One region of the Comamonas aquatilis genome, then DNA from elsewhere that is predicted to be linked to it. Evidence: predicted binding sites of a transcription regulator. Region 1 holds the regulator's gene; each other region holds the start of a gene.
What was found. The regulator sigma-54, encoded in region 1, starts transcription at its own class of promoters, with help from an activator protein. The targets are predictions, from matches to a motif close to TGGCANGNAANCTGCTTT.

Region 1 (7,271 bases):
GCTGCAAAAGGACGAGCAAGGCAAGCTGCTCTCCAAGGAAGAGATAGACAAGCGGCTGAACAATCTGCTCAAGGAATTGCGCGTGGAGCATCTGCGCCAGTCTCCTGCGCTGGCCCTGTCCGGGGGCGAACGCCGCCGGGTGGAAATCGCCCGCGCCCTGGCCACGCAGCCGCGCTTCATTTTGCTCGATGAGCCGTTTGCCGGTATCGACCCCATCGCGGTGATCGAAATCCAGCGCATCATCGGTTTCTTGAAAGAGCGCGGCATTGGCGTGCTGATTACCGACCACAACGTGCGCGAAACCCTGGGTATCTGTGACCACGCCTTCATCATCAGCGACGGCCATGTGCTGGCCGAAGGTACGCCAGAGCAGATTGTGGACAACGCCGATGTGCGCCGCGTCTACCTGGGCGAACACTTCCGCATGTGATGCGTGAGTTGACCTCCGCGCTCCCCCGTTTTCTGTGGCTGCTGTCCCTGCATCGGGGACATGCCGGGGGCGCTTGCACATCAAGGATGTTCAGTTGATGAAGCCGGGCCTGTCCTTACGCGTATCCCAGCATCTCTCGCTCACGCCGCAGCTGCAGCAGTCGATTCAGCTGCTGCAACTGTCCACGTTGGAGCTGGCGCAGGAAGTTGAACAGATGCTGGTGGACAACCCGTTTCTGGAGCGCGATGGCGACGACGCCGCCGATGTGCCGATGGATGCTCCTGCTATGGAAGCGGCTACCGCTGAATCCATGGGCACTTCAGATAACTACTCATCTGAATCTGAATATTCATCAGCGCAAACAGCTTCGGAAACCATAGCTGAGGCGCCGACCGCTGAAACTCCCGAGACGCTGGACTGGAGCGGCGACGGCGCCGACGGACAAGACGGGGAGTGGGGTGGCGAATCCAGCAGCGAATGGGATGGCCCCTCCTCGTCCGGCAGCCGCAAAAGCGATGGCGACGAGGAAACCGACGCCATCGACCTAGCACGCGAGCATGAGAGTCTGAGCGATTTTCTGCACCGCCAGGCGCTCAGCTTGCGTCTGAGTGCCGAAGACTGCGCAGCGCTGCGCTTTCTGATCGAATCGCTGAACGACGACGGTTATCTGGAAGAGCCGCTGGCAGATCTGGCCTATAGCCTGGCCTGTGACGACCTAGAAGAGCGCGAAGAGCTGGAGCAGCGCTTTGCCATGGCGCTCAAGCTGCTGCAAAGCCTGGAGCCCGTGGGCGTGGGCGCACGCGATCTGGCCGAATGCCTGCAGCTGCAGCTGCGCGATCTGATTCGTCTGGCCGAAGATGAGGGCACGACAGCAAAGCACTGGGATGTGCTGCAGCTGGCCCTGTCCATGTGCTGCCAGCCCATGGACTTGCTGGCACGACGCGATATGCGCAAGCTCTCCAGCCTATGCGGCGCGCGCGAGGAGGCTCTGCGCGAGGCCCTGGCCCTGATTGCGCGGCTGGAGCCGCGACCCGGCCGCCGCTTCGTGGATGTGGAACGCCATATCGTGGTGCCCGATGTGATCGTGCGCCCGGTGCGTGTCGGCTCGGGCCGGATGGAGTTTTCCGTTCGCCTCAACACCGAAGTCATGCCGCGGCTCAAGGTGCATGACATCTATGCCGGCGTGCTGCGCCGCCACAAGAACAGCGAAGGCCATGCGGCACTGCAGCAGCGGCTGCAGGAAGCGCGCTGGTTCATCAAGAACATCCAGCAGCGCTTTGACACCATCTTGCGGGTGTCGGAAGCGATTGTGGAGCGGCAGAAAAACTTCTTTGTGCATGGCGAGCTGGCCATGCGTCCGCTGGTGCTGCGCGATATTGCCGATGCCCTGGGCCTGCACGAATCCACCATCAGCCGCGTGACCACGGCCAAGTACATGGCCACACCCCAGGGCACGTTCGAGCTCAAGTACTTCTTCGGCTCGGGCCTGGGCACCGAGACCGGCGGCAGCGCCTCCAGCACCGCCGTGCGGGCGTTGATCAAGCAGTTTGTGGACGCGGAAGACACGAAAAAACCGCTGTCGGACGCCAAGCTGGCCGATATGCTCAAGGAGCAAGGCATTGAATGCGCCCGCCGCACCGTGGCCAAGTACCGCGAGCAGCTGAAGATCCCGACCACCACGCTGCGCAAGGCGCTGTAAGCCACGCCCAACAAAAAAAGCCGCTGATGCCATGCTCAGCGGCTTTTTAATTTGGTGCGCAAAGCGCCTCAGGGGGTATCAATCAATTCGGTATCAACCACCAGATGAACAAAGCCAGCACGCCAATCATCAGCCCGAATTTGAGCACTTTGTAGAACGTGGGGTTCCAGCTGCGGAAGGCGCGGCGGTACTTGCCGGCGTAGAAGGAAATCTTGAACAGCTTGCTGATCATGCCGCGGGGATCGCCCTCGTTGTTGGGCGAGCTGGCGGCGGCCACCACGTTCTTACCCAGCCAGTGATTGAGCCACTGGGCAAAGCCGTTGGTCATGGGGCGCTCCACATCGCAAAACAACACGATGCGATTGCCTTCCGAGCGGTTCTCTGCCCAGTGCATATAGGTCTCGTCGAAGATCACGCCTTCGCCCTCGCGCCAGCTGTAGGGTGTGCCGTCCACTTCGATCATGCAGCGGTCGTCATTGGGTGCCAGCACGGCCAAGTGGTAGCGCAGCGAACCCGCATAGGGGTCGCGGTGCAGATTGAGCTTGGCGCCGGGCGGCAGCTCGGCAAACATGGCGGCCTTCACGCTGGGAATGGATTTGACCAGCGCCGTGGTCTTGGGGCACAGCTCCATGGCCGAGGGGTGGGCATCGCCATACCACTTCAGATAAAAGCGCTTCCAGCCGGTCTTGAAGAAGGAGTTGAAGCCTGCATCGTCATTGTTGGCGGCGGCCTTGATCTGCATGTTTTTTTGCAGATTGACAGCTTCTTCGCGGATTTCGCGCCAATTGGCTTGCAGCGGCGCCAGCTCGGGGAAGGTGCTGGTGGGTAGATAGGGTGTGCGCGGCACCTTGCTGAACATCAGCATGAAGACGTTGAAGGGCGCGGTGAAGGTGGAATGATCAAACAATTGCTTCACCACCTTGTGACGCACCTTGCCGCGCAGGTGCATGTACAGCCCGCAACCGAAAAACAGCACTACCAATGCCAGGACGATGATTTTTGCCATGGCGGCAATTTTACCGGGGTGCTCCAGCCGAGGCCATGGCACAGGTCAAACAGCGTTTTTCTTGAGGGCTCTCAAAGTTGATAGCTGCAGGCGCCTACTCTTCAATGGCTTGAGTCGATATTGATGCCGATCCACTGAATATCGGTCCGGCTTGGTGCCGCCGGGCCGCTCGTCGACGGGAGAAATCGACGTCTAGACAGGCAGGGGATTATTCCTACCCCTATGCACAAAGCCTGAGCCTATAAAACAAGGACTCGGTTAAGGGATTGAGCGCTTGAGGTCTATTTGCGTGGGCTCGGGTTAATACCGATGACAAACCTATAATCCGGCCCTTTTTTCCAAATTGATGGGCCTGAGGCCCGGGAGAGCGGTATGTTGCAACGTCGTCACGCAGTGGTTTCGGTCGGTCTGACAGCCTTGGCACTGGCTGGCGTCTGGGCTCCGGCAGCTCAAGCCCAGGACAAGCCCAAGGTGGCCTTGGTCATGAAATCCCTGGCCAATGAGTTCTTCCGCACCATGGAAGACGGTGCCAAGGCGCACCAGAAAGCCCACGCAGGCGAGTACGTGCTGCTGAGCAACGGCATCAAGAACGAAACCGACACCGCCGCCCAGATCAAGATGGTCGAGCAGATGGTGGCCCAGAAGGTGGATGCGCTGGTGATTGCCCCGGCTGACTCCAAGGCTCTGGTGCCGGTGCTCAAACAGGCGGTGGACAAGGGTGTGCGCGTGGTCAATATCGACAACCGCCTGGACGCCGCCGCCCTCAAGGAAAAAGGCCTGGTCATTCCTTTCGTCGGCCCCGACAACCGTGTGGGCGCTCGCCTGGTGGGCGAACACCTGGCCAAGCAGCTCAAGGCGGGCGACAAGGTCGGCATCATCGAGGGCGTGTCCACCACCACCAATGCGCAACAGCGCACGGCGGGTTTCAAGGATGCGATGACCGCAGCCAAGATGAACGTGGTTGGCGTGCAATCGGGCCAGTGGGAGATCGACAAGGGCAATACGGTGGCCGCCGGCATGCTGCGCGAAAACCCAGACCTGAAGGCTCTCCTGGCCGGTAATGACTCCATGGCCCTGGGCGCTGTGGCTGCCGTCAAGGCCGCCGGCAAGGCTGGCAAGGTGCTGGTGGTGGGCTACGACAACATTCGCGCCATTGCGCCCATGCTCAAGGATGGCCGCGTGCTGGCCACCGCAGACCAGTTTGCGGCCAAGCAAGCGGTTTTCGGCATTGAAGAAGCGCTGAAGGCCGTCAAGAACAAGACGCCGCAGGCCCAGATGCCTGCCGAAGTGAAAACGGACGTGGTGCTGGTGACCAAGTGATTGCTGCCGACAACCACCAGGGGCGGCGCGGCACGCCGGTGCTGACGCTGCAAGGCATGGGCAAGGACTATGGTCCAAGCACCGTGCTGGATGGCGTTTCCCTCGATCTGCGCGCCGGCGAATGTCTGGCGCTGACGGGGGAGAACGGCGCCGGCAAATCCACGCTGTCCAAAATGCTGTGCGGTCTGGTGACTCCCTCGCGCGGCATCATGCAGCTCAATGGTCGGGCGTTCGCGCCCAAATCCCGTGCCGAGGCCGAAGCGCTTGGCGTGCGCATGGTGCTGCAGGAGCTGGGCATGGTGCCCACCCTGACCGTGGCCGAAAATCTGTTGCTCGATCGCCTGCCCCAGCGTTGGGGCTGGCTGGATCGCGATGCCCTGGCCAAAGCTGCCCATGCGCAGCTGGCCAAGATGGGCTTGCAGCATATCGACCCCTTCACGCCCGTGGGGCAGCTGGGCATAGGCATGCAGCAAATGGTGGAGATTGCCCGCAATCTGCGCGATGGCAACCGCGTGCTGGTGCTCGATGAGCCCACGGCCATGTTGACCGCCAAGGAAATCGAGCATCTGTTCGAGCAGATCGATCTGATGAAGGCTCAGGGCGTGGCCCTGGTCTATGTGTCGCACCGCCTGGAAGAATTGCAGCGCGTGTCCGAGCGCGTGGCCGTGCTGCGCGACGGGCGCCTGGTGGATGTGCTGCCCATGCAAGGCCTGAGCGAGCCCGAGCTGGTGGAGCGCATGGTGGGTCATGCCGTGGAGTCGCTGGATACCAAGCCGCGTCGCAAGGCCGGTTCGGTGCTGCTGCGGGCCCAGGGCTTGCGACGCGGCAAGCTGGTGCAGGGCGTGGATGTGGAACTGCGCGCTGGCGAGGTGCTGGGCGTGGCCGGACTGGTGGGTGCAGGCCGTACCGAGCTGCTGCGCCTGCTGTATGGTGCCGACAAGGCCGATGCCGGCTCGATCGAGCTGACCGGCCTGGCCCAGGGCTTGTCCACCTGTTCCGTGACTCCTAACTGGAGCAGCCCCATGCAGGCCACTCGGGCCGGCATTGCGCTGGTCACGGAAGACCGCAAGGCACAAGGCCTGCTGCTGTCCCAGTCCATCCGGGTCAATACCTCGCTGAGCCATATGGGCTCGGTCTCCGGTGCGGGCTGGCTCAAACCGGCGGTGGAGTCGGATCTGGCCCGGCGCATGGTCAAGCGCCTGCGCATTCGCGCGCACAACGCCGAGCAACCGGTAGGCACCTTGAGCGGCGGCAATCAGCAAAAAGTGATTTTTGCCCGCTGGCTGCACCGAGACTGCCCCATCGTGCTGCTGGACGAACCCACGCGCGGCGTGGACGTTGGCGCCCGCGCCGACCTGTATGCCGAGCTCGATGCCATGACGGCCCAGGGCAAGGCGCTGATGGTGGTGTCCAGCGATCTACGCGAGCTGATGGAGCTGTGCGACCGCATCAGCGTCATGCATGACGGTCGCATTGTGGCCACTTTTGAGCGTGGCCAGTGGACGACCCAAGCCTTGCTGGAAGCCGCTTTTGGCGATGCATCGCGCCCTGGCGAGCCCGTGAAAGAACAACTATGAATTCAACCTCTTCAACTCCTGTCGCTGCGGCGCCAGACACCAAGCCTGTGCGCAGCGCCTTGCGCCAGGAACTGGGTACCTATCTCGGCCTTTTCGTGGTGCTGGTGGCCATGGTGGCCTTGTTCAGCAGCCAGTCCGAGTACTTCCTCACGCGTGAGACGCTGCTGTCCATCGCCAATGAAATTCCGGCCCTGGCCGTGATGGCTGTCGGCATGACTTTTGTGCTCATCATTGCGGGCATCGACCTGTCCGTGGGCTCCGTGCTGGCGCTGAGTGCAGCCGTGAGTGCCGCCGCCATCCTGCAATGGGGCATGGGCCCCTGGCCTGCAGCCGCTCTGGGTCTGCTGGTCGGTGTGGTCTGCGGTGCGGTGACGGGCGGCATTTCCGTGGCCTGGCAACTGCCCAGCTTCATCGTCTCGCTGGGCATGCTCGAAGCCGTGCGCGGCGGCGCCTATCTGGTCACGGACTCGCGCACCCAGTACGTGGGCGATGCCATGGGCGCTCTTGCGGCCCCCTGGCTTGGCGGTCTGTCGGCTGCGTTCTTCATCGCGCTGCTGGTGGTGGTCGTCGGGCAGATGGTGCTCAGCCGCACGGTGTTCGGCCGCTATGTGGTGGGTATTGGCACCAATGAAGAAGCCATGCGCCTGGCCGGTGTGGACCCGCGCCCGGTGCGCATTGCCGTGTTTGCCATCACGGGCTTGCTGGCGGCGCTGGCCGGCCTGATGCAATCGGCCCGTCTGGAAGCTGCCGACCCCAACGCCGGTGCCGGCATGGAGCTGCAGGTCATCGCCGCCGTGGTGATCGGCGGCACCAGCCTCATGGGCGGCCGCGGCTCGGTGATCAATACTTTTTTTGGCGTGCTCATCATTGCGGTGCTTGAAGCCGGTCTGGCCCAGATCGGCGCCAGCGAACCCAGCAAGCGCATCATCACCGGCGCCGTGATTGTGGTGGCCGTGATTGTCGATACCGTGCGTCAGCGCCGCGCAGCCCGCCATGCTTGAGCGCGGCATGACTTCCAGCCATCCCATGAACGCGACAACTACCTCCTCTCCAGCCCTCAAAACCGCACGCGTGGCGGTGGTGGGCAGCCTCAATATGGACGTGGTGTTGACGCTGGCTCGCGTTCCCGCAGCAGGCGAAACCGTCGCTGCCGATGATCTGAACTACCTGCCCGGCGGCAAAGGTGGCAATCAGGCCGTGGCCTGCGCCCGCCACGGTGCACAGGTCAGCCTGTTTGGC
Region 2 (7,271 bases), on a different contig from region 1:
GTGAAGGCTGCATAGGCCCTTGGTCGGCCAGCAGACCGATGAGTCGCCATTCACGCCGGGTGATGCCAAAACCTCCCTCGCACATGCGTACCACCATGGAGCCTGCCGAACTCATCAGCCGGGCCAGGTGATAGAGAAACAAGTCGTCCAGCTTGGATGCTTGCCGCCATGGGTGGCTTGGTTCCTTGGGCATGAGGCTCTGTGGGTTTTCTCTAGGGATGATGGATTAGATTCATTATCCAGGCACTGCTTACAGTGGCTCCAAAGACATCTACAGGAGACACCATGCCTTGCTTTCGTATGACCCGCCGTACCTTGGGAATGCTGGGAGCAGCAACCTTGCTGGTCGCTCAATGGGGGGTGGGGGCCCAGGCTTCCGATGCCTGGCCTACCAAGCCCATACGCATCATCGTGCCCAACCCGCCCGCCGGCCCTTCCGACATCGCCATCCGTCCCCTGGCTGCGGCGGTGCAAAAAGTGCTGGGCCAGCCGGTGATTGTGGAAAACAAGCCCGGCGCCAACGGCAATATCGGCGCCGCCGAAGTCGCAAGGGCTCCGGCCGACGGCTACACCTGGTTCTGGGCCATGGACCCGGTGCTCACGGTCAACAAGCACATCTACAAGAACCAGGGCTATGCCGGTGATGCAATCGTGGTGCTCAATGCGGCGGCCCGGTTCTCGCAGACACTGATTTGCAACCCCGCCCTGGGCTTCAAGTCCGTCAAGGACATGGTGGACGCCACCCGTACCCGGGAGCTGACCTATGCCACCGGCGGTGCCGGCTCGCCCGGCCATCTGGTGATGGAGTCCTTGCTTTCCGCCACAGGCACAAAAATGGTGCATGTGCCTTACAAGGGCCCGGCGCCCGCCATGCAGGATCTCATGGGCGGTCAGGTCGACTGCGGCTTTCTGGCTGCGCCCACGGTGCTGCCCCAGATCCAGAGCGGCCGCGTGACGGCGCTGGCCACTTCGGGCAAGACGCGCTCTGCGCTGCTGCCCCAGTTGCCCACGATTGCCGAATCCGGCTATCCGGAGTTTGATGGCACGTTCTGGCTCTTGCTGGCTGCGCCCAAGGGGATTCCGCCCGAGATCCAGAAGCGCTTTCTGGATGCCATGGCCCAGGCCATTCGCTCGCCTGGGCAGCAGGAAAAGGTCAAGTCCGTGGACATAGAGATGGTGGGCAGCACGCCCGAGCAGGCGCAACAGAAAGCCAGAGAGCTGTCGGACAAATGGGGCGCTCTGGTGCGCAAGATCAAGCTGACGGCGGAGTAGGGCGATGAACGAAAACGGCATGAAAAAGCGCTCCGGTACCGCCCGCCCGGCGCCTTACACTGCCAGTTTTGTTGATGAAGAATAACTTTCGCGCGAGTGGTTCGCCGTAAAGGACAAGGAGATGGTCGCAATGCAAAGAAGAACCTTGGGCAAGTGGGCAATCGGCGCCGGGTTGGTCGCCGGTTTGCTGGGTACAGGTGTGGTGCAGGCGCAAGCCGTGGCGCCGCTGTTTCCGGGCAAGACGCCTTTGCGCATCGTGGTGGGCTACCCGCCCGGCGGTGCCACCGATCGCGTGGCCCGCATCGTGGCCGACAAGTTGCAGAACAAACTGGGCAGCCCCGTCATCGTGGAGAACAAGCCCGGCGCGGGCGGCCGTCTGTCGGCCCAGTACGTCAAGAACGCCCCTGCCGCGCAGCCCGCGATTTTGCTGGCCAATCCTGCCGTGATGGTGGTGGCGCCGCTGGTGTTTGCTGACTCCGGCTACGACCCCGAGAAAGACTTCAGGCCCATCAGCGAAGTCAACCGTTATGACTTCGGTCTGGCAGTTGCCAGCGCCGTGCCGGTCAAAGAGCTGTCCCATTTGTTTGCCTGGCTCAAGGCCAATCCGGAGCGCGCCAATTTCGGCGTGCCCGCCACCGGCAGCCTGCCGCACTTTTTTGCGCTGATGCTGGGCGAGAGCGCCAAGGTTCCGGTCGAAGTGGTGGGCTACAAGGGCTCGGCTCCACTGCTGACCGATCTGATGGGCGGTCAGGTGCCGATTGCCGTCGATACCCTGGACACCCAGATTCCCCAGCATGAAGCCGGCAAGCTGCGGATACTGGCCGTCTCCGGCGACAAACGCAGCCCCATGGCGCCCGAGATTCCCACGCTCAAGGAATTGGGCGTGAACCTGGTCGGCACCGGCTGGAACACCTTGTTTGCGCCGCAAAGCATGGCGCCCGCCACGGTGCAGCGCCTGTCCGAGCTGGTGCAGGAGGTGATGAAGGAGGCCGATACGCAGCAGAAATTTGCGGCCTCCAAGCTGGATCCCGTGGTCAGCAGCGCCCAGGAGACCGAGCGCATGCTCAAGGCCTATCGGGCGCAATGGGCGCCAGCGGTCAAACGTTCAGGATTCAAACCTTGAAATGCAATACCCCCTGAGGTGCTTAGCGCCTTCCCCCTGGAAGGGGGACGACGGCCCACGCTGCGGGGCGGCCCTTGCCGGCCGTCTCGCGCTTGGAGCATGCCAGTTTTATGTGCCGTGCCATGTGGCCGAGGTTTTAGGAGCATCCAATGCTTGATTCGCTTTGGTTCAAGCATTGAAAGTTCGTCAAATCGATTGATTGCAGGCGATAGCTGCTCCTGTTTTTGTGTCTTCTCTGTTGTTCCTCTCATGACCGATTCCCGCCCCAATCTGATTTTTATCCTGGCCGATGACATAGGCTATGCCGACCTGGGTTGCACGGGGGCACGCGATGCCCACAGCAATGCCACCGATGTCTCGCCCCGCCTGGATGCCATGGCGCGTGAAGGCATGCGCTTTACCCGTGGCTACTCCAACTCGGCGGTGTGCTCGCCCACCCGCTTCGCGCTGGCCACGGGCCGCTGGCAGTACCGTTTGCGCGGTGCGGCCGAGGAGCCGATTGCCAGCGTACACGGCGACAAGGTGCTGGGCCTGCCGCCAGACCACCCCACGGTGGCTTCGCTGCTCAAGGAAGCCGGCTACGCCACGGCCCTGGTGGGCAAGTGGCATCTGGGCTACCCCCCGCATTTCGGTCCGCGCCTGTCGGGCTATGAAGAGTTCTACGGCTTTCACGCCGGCGGCAATGATTACTTTGCCCATTGCGACCCGCGCGGCCGCCCCGACTTCTGGGTCAATGAAGAGCCGCACCAGGAAGACGGCTATCTGACCGACCTGCTGAGCCAGCGCGCCGTGGACTTTGTCGAGCGCCAGTCGGCAGACAAACCGTTCTTTCTGTCCCTGCACTACAGCGCACCGCACTGGCCCTGGCTGACCCGTGAGGACCGCGAGGAAGCCCAGCGTATTGCCGGCATTGGCAAGCACACGGACGGCGGCTCCATCGAAACCTACCAGCGCATGATTCACCACATGGATGAAGGCATTGGCTGGGTGCTGGATGCGCTGGAGAAAAAAGGCTTGAGCGAGAACACGCTGATCGTCTTTACCAGTGACAACGGCGGCGAACGCTTCTCCAACAACTGGCCTTTTGTGGGCCAGAAGATGGACTTGCTCGAAGGCGGCATCCGCGTGCCTTTGCTGGCGCGCTGGCCGGCGCGCATGGCTGCACATACCGTGAGCCACACGCCCAGCCTGACCATGGACTGGTCGGCTACCTTTTTGGCTGCAGCCGGCGTGGCTGCGCATGCCGACTATCCGCTGGACGGCATCAGCCTGCTGCCGGTGATGGAGGACGCCAGCTGGAGCCCCGAGCGCGATCTGGCCTGGCGCATGAAGCACCGCGAGCAGCGGGCGCTGGTGCGCGGCGACTGGAAGTATCTGCAGGTGGAAGGCATTGAATACCTGTTCAATGTGAGCGCCGACCCACGCGAACGCGCCAATCTGCGCGAGCGTGAGCCGCAAAAACTGGCCGAGCTGCGCCAGGCCTGGCAGGACTGGAATGCGGCGCTGCCCGCCATCCCCGAAGAGGCCAAGGTCTCGCTGGTGTTCACCAGAAACGAGCTGCCGCAGGCCAGTTACTGAGATCAGCGCCGTCCATCCGCGCCATCAACCAGCCAGCTTTTGCTGCCAAGCCCGGGTGCCCAAGGCCTCGGGCTTTTTTGCGCCCTTGATTTGCACCAATTGAGTGCATCGAGGACGTGCGAGGAGTCCAGCCTGCTTGCGCACCAAATTCGCGCATTGCCTGCATGCCTCATCGCAGGGCATGGCTGACCGTGCGATGAATGGCGGTCGTCGTCTCTTGATTTTGATAGCTTGAAGCGCTTTTCAATCAAGGGCTGCATGGCAATTTCATGCCAATAAATCTGTCAACAACCAGGCCGTATTGAAGTGCAACTCAATGTTGGCACGGTCTGTGCTTTTCACCGGTTAACACAAATTTTTTCAAACCGGAGGAAGCCAGAATGACCCGCATCGCTGTTAGCCGTTTCAAGACCTTCGCCAAGACTGCCGCATTGGCCTGCGTCGTTGCCGCCCCCATGTGGGCTCACGCACAACTCACTGCCAACGTGGCTTTGACCACCAACTACAAGTTCCGTGGTCAGGACCAGGACGCCAGCCGCACGCGTGCGGTCAAGCCTGCGCTGCAAGGCGGTTTTGACTATAGCTTCGGCGACAGCGGCTTCTACGTGGGCAACTGGAATTCCTCCGTGGACTGGCTGCCCGGCAACTCGCTGGAAACCGACTTCTACGGCGGCTACAAATTCAAGGCTGCCGATGTGGACTGGGATGTGGGCGCACTGACCTATGTGTACTCGGGCAACTCCAACGGCAACACCACGGAGATTTACGGTGCCGGTACCTACGGCCCCTTCACGGCCAAGTACTCGCACACCGTGTCCAAGGACTACTTCGGCTGGGCCGGTGCCAAGGCAGGATCGGGTCTGAAGGGTCGCAACAGCGGTTATCTGCAGTTCTCCTACAGCCAGGAAGTGATGAGCAAGGTGACACTCAAAGCATCACTTGGTTACACACACTTCTCCAGCGACATCAAGAACCTGGGCGTGCCCAACTACGTGGATTACAGCGTGGGTGGTGCCTATGACCTGGGCGACGGATTCTCTGTGGCTGCCGCTGTGGCTGGCGCCAACAAGAAAGCCTATTTTGGCGATGTAAACAAGGCGCGTCTGATCCTGACGCTGGCCAAGACTTTTTAATTTTTCAGGAGCCTGTCATGAAAATGGTGATTGCCATCATCAAACCCTTCAAGCTCGATGAAGTGCGTGAAGCACTGTCCCAGATCGGCGTGCAAGGTATCACGGTGACCGAAGTCAAGGGCTTCGGCCGTCAGAAGGGCCACACCGAGCTGTATCGCGGTGCCGAGTACGTGGTGGACTTCCTGCCCAAGCTCAAGATCGAGGCGGCCATTGCCGATGATCTGGTGGACGCGGCCATCGACGCTATTGAGGGTGCGGCGCGTACCGGCAAGATCGGCGACGGCAAGATTTTTGTGCAGGCGCTGGAGCAATCCATCCGCATTCGCACTGGCGAAACCGGCGACTCCGCCCTCTGAGCGCCGCAGCGTCTCAGGAATCATTTTTGAGAAAGATTGCCATGACCAAGAAGCTATTGAGTGCAGGCCTTGGATTGGGTCTGTTGGCAGCCAGCGCAGCCGTGTTTGCGCAGGACGGTGCCGCAGCTGCAGCAGCGCCTGCGGTGGTGGCCGCAGTCGAAGCTGCCGCCGTCGTAGAGGCGGTGCCTACCCTGAGCGCCGGTGATACGGCCTGGATGCTGACTTCCACCATGCTGGTGATCTTGATGATCATCCCCGGCCTGGCACTGTTCTACGGCGGCCTGGTGCGCTCCAAGAACATGCTGTCCGTGCTGGCGCAGGTGTTTGTCGTCTTTTCCTTGATCACCGTGCTGTGGGCCGTGTACGGCTATTCGCTGGCCTTTGGTGGCGAAGGCAAGTTCTTCGCCAACTTCGACAAGCTGTTCCTGATGGGCATCACGCCGGACACGCTGTCCAGCGCGCTCAAGACCATCCCCGAGTATGTGTTTGTGGCCTTCCAGTCCACTTTCGCCGCCATCACCGTGGCGCTGATCGTGGGTGCGTTTGCCGAGCGCATCAAGTTTGCTGCCGTGATCGTGTTCTCCGTGCTGTGGTTCACCTTCAGCTACATCCCCATGGCCCACATGGTGTGGGGCGGTGGTCTGCTGGGTGCCGATGGCGCGCTGGACTTTGCCGGCGGCACCGTGGTGCACATCAACGCTGCCGTGGCCGGTCTGGTCGGTGCCTACATGCTGGGCAAGCGCATCGGCTTCGGCAAGGAGGCCCTGCCTCCGCACAGCCTGACGCTGACCATGGTGGGTGCCTCTTTGCTGTGGGTGGGCTGGTTCGGCTTCAACGCCGGCTCTGCCGGTGCCGCCAACGGCATTGCCGGCCTGGCCTTCATCAACACCATCCTGGCGACCGGCGCTGCCGCCATCTCCTGGATCGTGGCTGAGGCCCTGCTGCGCGGCAAGGCCTCCATGTTGGGGGCTGCTTCGGGTGCCGTGGCCGGTCTGGTGACCATTACGCCCGCTGCCGGTTTTGTCGGCCCTATGGGTTCCATCGTCATGGGCATCATTGCAGGCCCTCTGTGCTTCTGGGGCGTGTCCGGCCTCAAGCACATGCTCAAGGTTGACGATGTCTGCGACGTCTTCGGCGTCCACGGCGTGGGCGGTATCCTGGGGGCCATCCTGACCGGCGTGTTCTGCGCCAAGGGTCTGGGCGGTATCGAGCCCGAAGGCTACAACATGGCTCACCAAGTGTGGGTGCAGGTCGAGAGCGTGCTGGTGACCATTGTCTGGTCAGGTGTGGTGTCCTTTGTGGCCTACAAGATTGCTGCTCTGACCGTGGGTCTGCGTGTTTCCGAGGAAACCGAGCGCCAAGGTCTGGACATCAGCTCTCACGGGGAGGTTGCCTATACCCGCTAAGCCAAGTCTTTCGCTTTAGTTCAGTTTCATTACGTTGGCCCCGCAGTGCATGCTGCGGGGCCTTTTTTATTCATGCTCGCGTTTCAAAAAAATCAAAAGCGCTGCATGGTTCTATGGCAGCAGCTGCCGCTACCATGCAGCCATGGATTCAGCCACCCGCCAAATCAACGCCCTTCAAGCCATCACCGAGCGCATACGCGCCGCTGCTGCCGACCAAACCCCGTTGCGCATACGCGGCGGCGGTAGCAAGGACTTTTATGCCCATGCCCTGCAAGGCGAGCTGCTGGACATGCGCAGCCTGAGCGGCATCGTCAGCTACGAACCCAGCGAGCTGGTCGTGACCGTGCGTGCCGGCACTGCGCTGGCCGAACTGGAAGCTGAGCTGGCTAGCCAAGGCCAGTGT
Region 3 (7,271 bases), on a different contig from region 1:
CTGAGCATAGTCTTGGACTTTCAAAATCTGTAATGTATTGAGCGTATCTAAGATTATTCCAGCCCCAGCCTTGCCAAGGTTTTTGTGAAATAAGCTCAATTACATTTCCCCAGAGAATACTTCTGCTTTCGCAAGAACTTCCAATGCCAATTATTCTTATAAAAACACTTTTTGCATTTTCAATGCCTATGCTATTTGCAATATATGGGGCCGCTAGGCTTGTGAGTACGTAGAAAAAAAAACAGGCGAATATATAGCAGAAAAATATTTTTTTATCGCTCTTAAATATCCACCACGAAATAAATGGGACACATAATAAATATAAAGCCCCAGTTCTTGATGCGCTTAGCGCAATTCCAATTGAAATTAATGTGCTTGCGGCTAAAAAGGCAGGAAGAGATATTCTTCGATGACAATATATCCAATAAGTGGAAATAAGACCGATTGCTAAGAGCGTAGCCTGTTGATTGGGCTGCCCTATATTACCGATAGAAACCCCAGGTGCTGTATCTCTTATCCACGGCCAAAATATTTCAAGGCTGGACAAACCAAAATATTGAATTATTTCTGGAAATACGCTAATAACAGCGCCTATTGCAAATGCTGTTGCTATATCAGTCGTAACATTATCTTCAGAAACAGGCCACACCACCATAATAATGGCGGCAACAGCCAGGGAGAAAAGCCATGGAATGGCTTCTGCCCATGGACCAAATGAAATAGGCCACAACCAAGGAAGAGGAAGTATAAATATAAATGCTATTTTTTTTATATTTTCTATCATTCTTCCCATCCATTTATAGGTAGAAAATCCAAGGGATAGCCAGTGTCTTTTCTGATGATTGCAATCCAGTTTTCCATTTGTGATTTATCAGATGTTATCGGTAGATAACTAACATCGCTTAATCTTAGATTTTTGTTATTTAAAAAATTTAAGATTAAATGATTGGCGGGATTGCTGGGCCTCATAAATGGAGCAAGAGATTTTGACGAAATTAACACCTCTTTTTTTACCGACTCATAAGATATCCAGCGCTCCGGCCTGAATGCAGGGTAAACTCCTTTCAGTGAAAGCTGCACGCTACGCAAGTAATCGTCGTCGCCTGGATTGCTTAGTTTTACACCAATCAACACAGGGCCACTTAAAAATTTATTTACATAGTCTGAATTTTTGAACAATGTATTGTTTGTATCAATATCTAAGGAGCTGACCAGTCTGAATCTATCACCTTCATATGCAAGAAAGGCAGGTCGTGCATTGTGTGTAATTAATACTCCGTAAGAAAGAGCTGATGCTTGTATGAGTAGAATAATTGCGATATCAAAAGACCAAGCTTTTTTGGTTTTTCTTTGGTCGAACAAAATAAGTGTTAGTAGCGGACCACATACAACATCTATTAACAGCAAATAAATAAATATGTTTGATATTCCAGACAACTTGTCATAGGGTTCTGGGTACCAAATAAAAAAAATAATAATCCATATTGCTGACAATATAAATATACTGAAAATCAAATGAATGAGGGCAGATTTGGAGGAAAACTTAAATCTTTGATTCCATTGCATAATGTTTTTAATGATGAAAAAAGAGCGCCGAAGCGCTCTTTTTAGCTAAATAGATTAGCTAAATATTACTTGCACTCGGAAGGTGCAAAACGCGCGGCCAATGTGCCAGCGGTTGTGCCGGTAAAGCTACCTGCAGAAGCATTAGCTGCCATGCAGCGCCAAGCGACGGCTTGTGCAGGAGGCGTGAATGCTGCAGTACCGGTGGGCAAGGCCGAACCGGCAGGTGCGTTGGGGGTCAAGGTCACCGTACCAGCCCCTGCAGCGGCCGTCGTGGTAATTGTGATAACGCCTGTGGCAGGAGTGATGCCCATCGAGGCGACGTTACGTGTAGCTTGTGGGTTGGTATAACCAGTTGCGTAACCATTTGTATCGGCTTGAGGGTTACCCGAAGCCAGAACGTCTTGAACGTTCAGCTTTGCGGCAGAAGCCATCACAAGACCTTCAGAGACGCGTGCACGCACGGTGTAATCCTGATAAGCCGGCAAAGCCACTGCAGCCAAAATACCGATAATCGCCACAACGATCATCAGTTCGATCAGGGTGAAACCCTTTTGAATGGAACGCTTCATGAAAAATTCCTTGGTTGAAGAAGTACGTTCCTTCTAAGCAATCGTCGTGCCAACTACCGACCACAGGCGGAGGCACTTCGGTGTTGACATTTTTCGCCGCGCGACAGTTGCCAAAAAGTGTCTCTTTTGACTTATCCAGGCAACGATGGTGACAATTTTGTAAGTATCAGCCTACGCATTCCAAGTGGCGCCATCACCCCACCACAAACTGCATACGCGTACCGGCCAGCTCCATGGTGTCGCCATTGAGCAAGGGTACGGGCAGCGGGCCGACTTCCTGGCCGTTGAGTTTGAGCGATGCGCTCTCGCCTTCCATATGCGTCAGCACAAAGCCATGGGGCTTTTGGGTAATGGAGGCAATGGTCACGCCCGGGCGGCCCAGGGTGGTGACCACTTTATAGAGTGAGACTTCTTTGCCTGTCATGCTGCCGCTGAGCATTCGCACCACGGCATGCCGCTCTGGCAGCATGGACGACATGCCATGCTGTGTAGGCGCAAAGCCGGTGAGCTCGCCAAAACCGGAAGGCGTACTGAGTCTGCTGTGCACGTCATCGGCGCTCTCCGCCATGGCGGAGGAGACGGCGGCAATGGCTTCCAGTGCAGCAGAGGTGCGAGCGGGCTCTTCGCCGGCATTCACAAAGCGGATTTTGTAACGTCCGATATCCAGCAGATCGCCATGCACCAGGCTATGACGCTTCACGGATTTTCCGTTGACATAGGTGCCGTTGGTACTGCGCAGGTCTTCGATCGCCACAGCGCCGTCGGCTATGGTGATCACGGCATGTTCACCGCTGACGGCAAGATTGTCGATCACGATGTCGTTATACGGACGTCGGCCCAGCGTAGTGCGCTCTTTGGTGAGCGGTACTTCTTTGACCACAGCGCCATCGATAGAAATGACCAAGATCGGCATGCTCGAAAGCTCCTGAATGCAGCGGGACAGACCCGAGGATAGTTTGGCGGTTACTGTTTGAAACAATGACCACCTTATGGGTGATTCTATGAAAACAGCCCCTGTTGCGAACCGGACCCCGCTTCAAAACCAGCAAAAGCCTGCACAGTCGACTGACTGTGTATGCTCTTTGACACAGTCATTCTCAACGGAACATCGGGTAAAGGTCAAAACAAGCTTGTGCTTTGAGATCCCGGGCCTTGCGCGACCCGTTGAGCGTCCTCCATCAGCACCACGCTGATGTTGTCTCTGCCGCCCGCAGCATTGGCGGCACTCAGCAAAGCCGTGAGCAGTTCCGGCAGTGAGGACTCCGCAGCGAACAAGGCTTCTAGCTGGGAGTCATCGAGCATGTCGGTGACGCCGTCCGAGCACAGCATGAGGCGATCTTGCGCCTGCAGCGGCCAGCGGTTCAGTTCGGGATCGACAGACATCTGCACCCCCAAAGCCCGCGTGACGAGGTGACCCAGGCCCGAAGCCTGGGCATCTTGCGCGCTGAGATGACCGGCATCCATCTCTTGCTGGACCAGGGAGTGGTCCCGGGTAAGGCGGGTCAGTTGGCCGGTGCGCCATGCATAAGCCCGCGAGTCACCGAGGTGAGCAATCACCGCATGCCCTGCAACGATGGCAGCAGCGACCACCGTAGTGCCCATGCCCTGGCAGCCAGGTGTTTCCCTGGCGGCTTCACGGATTGCGGCATTGGCCAGGCACAAGGCCTCTTGCAAGTCCTTGGATGCGGCCTCCAGCTCCACATCGACACCGACCAGTTCCTCGTGCGTGTGCTGCAGGGCTGCGGGTATCACGCTGACGGCCATCGCGCTGGCGACTTCCCCGGCGTTGTAACCGCCCATGCCATCGGCCAGCACGGCCACAGGCCAGGGGCTGGCCTCAGGGTGGATGCTAACGGCATCCTCGTTATTGGTACGCACCAACCCCGTGTGCACGCGCGCGATCATGCGCACAGCAGGCCATGCGGCAGGCGGTCTGGGGGGCTGTGCAGCAGGCATGGCAAACAGAGTGCGGAACATGGGCGTGGTCAGAGCAGGTCTTCAGCGTAACGTAATTGCCAAAGTCCAGCCAGCCCTAGTGCAAAAGACAGATGAAGCCGTCGCTCCCCGGCAGGGGCATGGGTGATTACTTCAATATCAGGAGCAGATTGCGCTTTGATTGATTAATTTACAGGGTTCTTTATATTTTAAAACCCCATTGAATAGGCGCTATTAGCTCACTTTTTAATCGTTCAATTTCGAGGCTGGCACAGGCACACCCGATTTGTGGCGGCGGGCTTATGCCCCAGAAGATGGGGTTGCATTGCGTGCCTGCCACATTTTTCCCACTGCAACCACTTGCCGCATGGCTAAGCCAGGGATGAGCCTGAATCAGGCCCTCCAGCACATGATCGCTGGCAAGCGTCTCTCCGGCCACCCAGCCGATCAGCGCAGCCCCCAGGGTAACTATGGTGGGAAAGCGCGCCATGAGTTTGATCATCAGCGTGGAGCCAAAAATCACCAGCGGAATGCTGATGACCAAGCCCAGCGCCAGCAAGACCAGATTGCCCTGGGCTGCGGCGGCCACGGCAATCACATTGTCCAGGCTCATCACCAGATCCGCCAGCAAGATGGTGCGAACTGCGGCCATCATGCCGACCTTGACGGCATCTCCGCTTTGCTCGCTTTCATCCTCGCCCTTGAGCAGACCGACACCGATCCACAGCAGCAACACGCCTCCCATGATTTCTACCATCGGAAGCTGCATCAACTTGGCAGCCACCAGAGTCAAGGCAATGCGCAGCACCACGGCCGCGCCAGAGCCCAACAGAATGGCTTTTCTTTGCTGATGGGCAGGCAGGCCGCGCGCGGCCAAGGCGATGACTACGGCGTTGTCACCGGACAAGATGATGTTGATCCAGACGATTTTGAGCAGACCGATCCAGAAATCGGCTCCAAGCATGGCGTCCATGGCAAATCACTTTCTCGTGGTTTCCACGGGACTCATCTGACCTGAGCAGACGCAGCAACGCCCGACCAAAACATCGGGCGTTCCGTGGATTCTTGGGGAAAGTGTAGACCTGCAACGCCAAAAGCCGTTACGGGTCTATTGCTGCTGCGGCCATGAGAATCCGTGCGTGCCCTGCAAACCTCCAAACAACAGCGTATGGCAGCCGCAATGAAAAACGCACTGCGCGGGCAGTGCGTTTCTGGAGAGTCTCGCTCAGCGGATCAGGCCGCGACTTGCTTGCCGCCCGAACGGGCTTGCATGAGCTTGCCTAGGCCGACCACCAGCACGGCGCCGGCTGCGGCTGCGGCATAGTGCAACCAGGGGTGAGCCATGGTGTAGCCATGCAGCAGATTGTCATTGACGATGGTTTCGCCACCCACCCAGCCGATCAGAGCGGCACCCAGGGTGATGATGACGGGGAAGCGATCCATCAGCTTGATCATCAGCGTGGAGCCGAAAATCACCAGGGGAATGGAAATGGCCAGACCCAGAATCAGCAAAACCATATTGCCCTGGGCTGTTGCAGCCACGGCAATCACGTTGTCCAGGCTCATCACCAGGTCGGCAATCAAAATGGTGCGAATGGCAGTCACCATGGAACCATGGCCCTTGGACTCGCCCTCGCCCTCTTCGCCACCGGTCAGCAACTGGTAGCCGATCCACAGCAGCAGACAGCCGCCAATCACCTGCAGGAAGGACAGCTCCAGCAGCTTGGCTGCCACCACCGTCAGCACGATACGCAGCACCACGGCGGCGCCGGAGCCAAACATGATGGCTTTCTTTTGCTGTTCAGGAGGCAGGGAACGGGCAGCGAGCGCGATAACCACCGCATTGTCGCCAGAGAGAATGATGTTGATCCAGATGATCTTCACCAAGCCGATCCAGAAATCGGCAGTGTTGAGAAATTCCATTGTTACTCCACTGTTTTGAATATGAAAGCGCCGCATTGCGCGGCGCTTTCTTTTATGAGTGGAGGCAGTGTAGAGGTCTCAAACCTCTTTGCCAGTTCGTAATACTGCGTAATACCCGCTGTATTACAAACTCTCAGAGCTTACTTCAGCAAGCCTTGCAGCAGGCGGCCCATCTCGGATGGGTTGCGTGTGATGGTGAAACCACACTCTTCCATGATGGCCAGCTTGGCATCGGCCGTGTCGGCGCCACCGGAGATCAGGGCACCTGCGTGGCCCATGCGCTTGCCGGGAGGAGCAGTCACGCCAGCGATGAAGCCCACGATAGGCTTCTTCATATTGGCCTTGCACCACATGGCGGCTTCAGCTTCGTCCGGACCGCCGATTTCGCCAATCATGATGACGGCGTCGGTGTCAGGATCTTCATTGAAGGCGCGCATTACGTCGATGTGCTTCAGGCCGTTGATGGGGTCGCCACCAATGCCGACAGCGGACGACTGGCCGATGCCCAGTTCGGACAGCTGAGCCACGGCTTCGTATGTCAGCGTGCCCGAACGGGACACCACGCCGATACGGCCCTTCTTGTGGATGTGACCGGGCATGATGCCGATCTTGATCTCGTCAGGCGTGATCAGGCCGGGGCAGTTAGGGCCCAGCAGCAGGGTCTTCTTGCCGCCGGCAGCTTCCTTGGCACGCATTTTGTTGCGCACTTCCAGCATGTCACGGACGGGAATGCCTTCGGTAATGCAGATGGCCAGGTCCAGATCGGCTTCCACAGCTTCCCAGATGGCGGCAGCAGCACCTGCGGGAGGCACGTAGATCACGGACACGGTAGCGCCGGTTTCCTTGGCAGCATCCTTGACCGAACCGTAGATTGGGATGTCGAAAATCTTTTCGCCAGCCTTCTTGGGGTTCACGCCAGCGACGAAGCAGTTCTTGCCGTTCGCGTATTCCTGGCACTTTTCAGTGTGGAATTGACCGGTCTTGCCAGTAATGCCCTGGGTGATGACCTTGGTGTCTTTGTTGATAAAGATCGACATATGTGTATCTCCGAGGGCTTTTACTTAACGGCAGCGACGATTTTTTCAGCCGCTTCAGCCATGCTGTCGGCAGCAATGATGGGCAGACCGGAGTCAGCCAGAATTTGCTTGCCCAGCTGTTCGTTGGTGCCCTTCATGCGCACAACCAGAGGCACTTGCAGGTTCACGGCCTTGCAAGCGGTAACCACGCCATTGGCGATGGTGTCGCACTTCATGATGCCGCCGAAGATGTTGACCATGA

Region 2: a site for sigma-54 is predicted at 4,294-4,311, ahead of ACNAZA_RS21330 (TorF family putative porin). Genes of this name have one in related genera too.
Region 3: a site for sigma-54 is predicted at 2,170-2,187, ahead of ACNAZA_RS16960 (pilin). Genes of this name have one in related genera too.

The regions. Positions count from the first base shown of each region.
Region 1 is NZ_CBCSIW010000021.1:48,672-55,942, reverse strand. Features, by position in the region: gene lptB (LPS export ABC transporter ATP-binding protein) at 1-430, shown strand, start outside; gene ACNAZA_RS18830 (RNA polymerase factor sigma-54) at 528-2,129, shown strand; gene ACNAZA_RS18825 (aspartyl/asparaginyl beta-hydroxylase domain-containing protein) at 2,212-3,135, opposite strand; gene ACNAZA_RS18820 (sugar ABC transporter substrate-binding protein) at 3,508-4,455, shown strand; gene ACNAZA_RS18815 (sugar ABC transporter ATP-binding protein) at 4,512-6,032, shown strand; gene ACNAZA_RS18810 (ABC transporter permease) at 6,029-7,033, shown strand; gene rbsK (ribokinase) at 7,041-7,271, shown strand, end outside.
Region 2 is NZ_CBCSIW010000031.1:2,037-9,307, forward strand. Features, by position in the region: gene ACNAZA_RS21310 (MarR family winged helix-turn-helix transcriptional regulator) at 1-193, opposite strand, end outside; gene ACNAZA_RS21315 (Bug family tripartite tricarboxylate transporter substrate binding protein) at 286-1,272, shown strand; gene ACNAZA_RS21320 (Bug family tripartite tricarboxylate transporter substrate binding protein) at 1,403-2,395, shown strand; gene ACNAZA_RS21325 (sulfatase family protein) at 2,645-3,973, shown strand; gene ACNAZA_RS21330 (TorF family putative porin) at 4,354-5,106, shown strand; gene ACNAZA_RS21335 (P-II family nitrogen regulator) at 5,124-5,462, shown strand; gene ACNAZA_RS21340 (ammonium transporter) at 5,504-6,868, shown strand; gene glcE (glycolate oxidase subunit GlcE) at 7,011-7,271, shown strand, end outside.
Region 3 is NZ_CBCSIW010000017.1:6,506-13,776, reverse strand. Features, by position in the region: gene ACNAZA_RS16970 (PglL family O-oligosaccharyltransferase) at 1-784, opposite strand, end outside; gene ACNAZA_RS16965 (hypothetical protein) at 781-1,566, opposite strand; gene ACNAZA_RS16960 (pilin) at 1,632-2,135, opposite strand; gene ACNAZA_RS16955 (FHA domain-containing protein) at 2,329-3,048, opposite strand; gene ACNAZA_RS16950 (Stp1/IreP family PP2C-type Ser/Thr phosphatase) at 3,255-4,040, opposite strand; gene ACNAZA_RS16945 (TerC family protein) at 4,273-5,043, opposite strand; gene ACNAZA_RS16940 (TerC family protein) at 5,304-5,993, opposite strand; gene sucD (succinate--CoA ligase subunit alpha) at 6,134-7,030, opposite strand; gene sucC (ADP-forming succinate--CoA ligase subunit beta) at 7,051-7,271, opposite strand, start outside.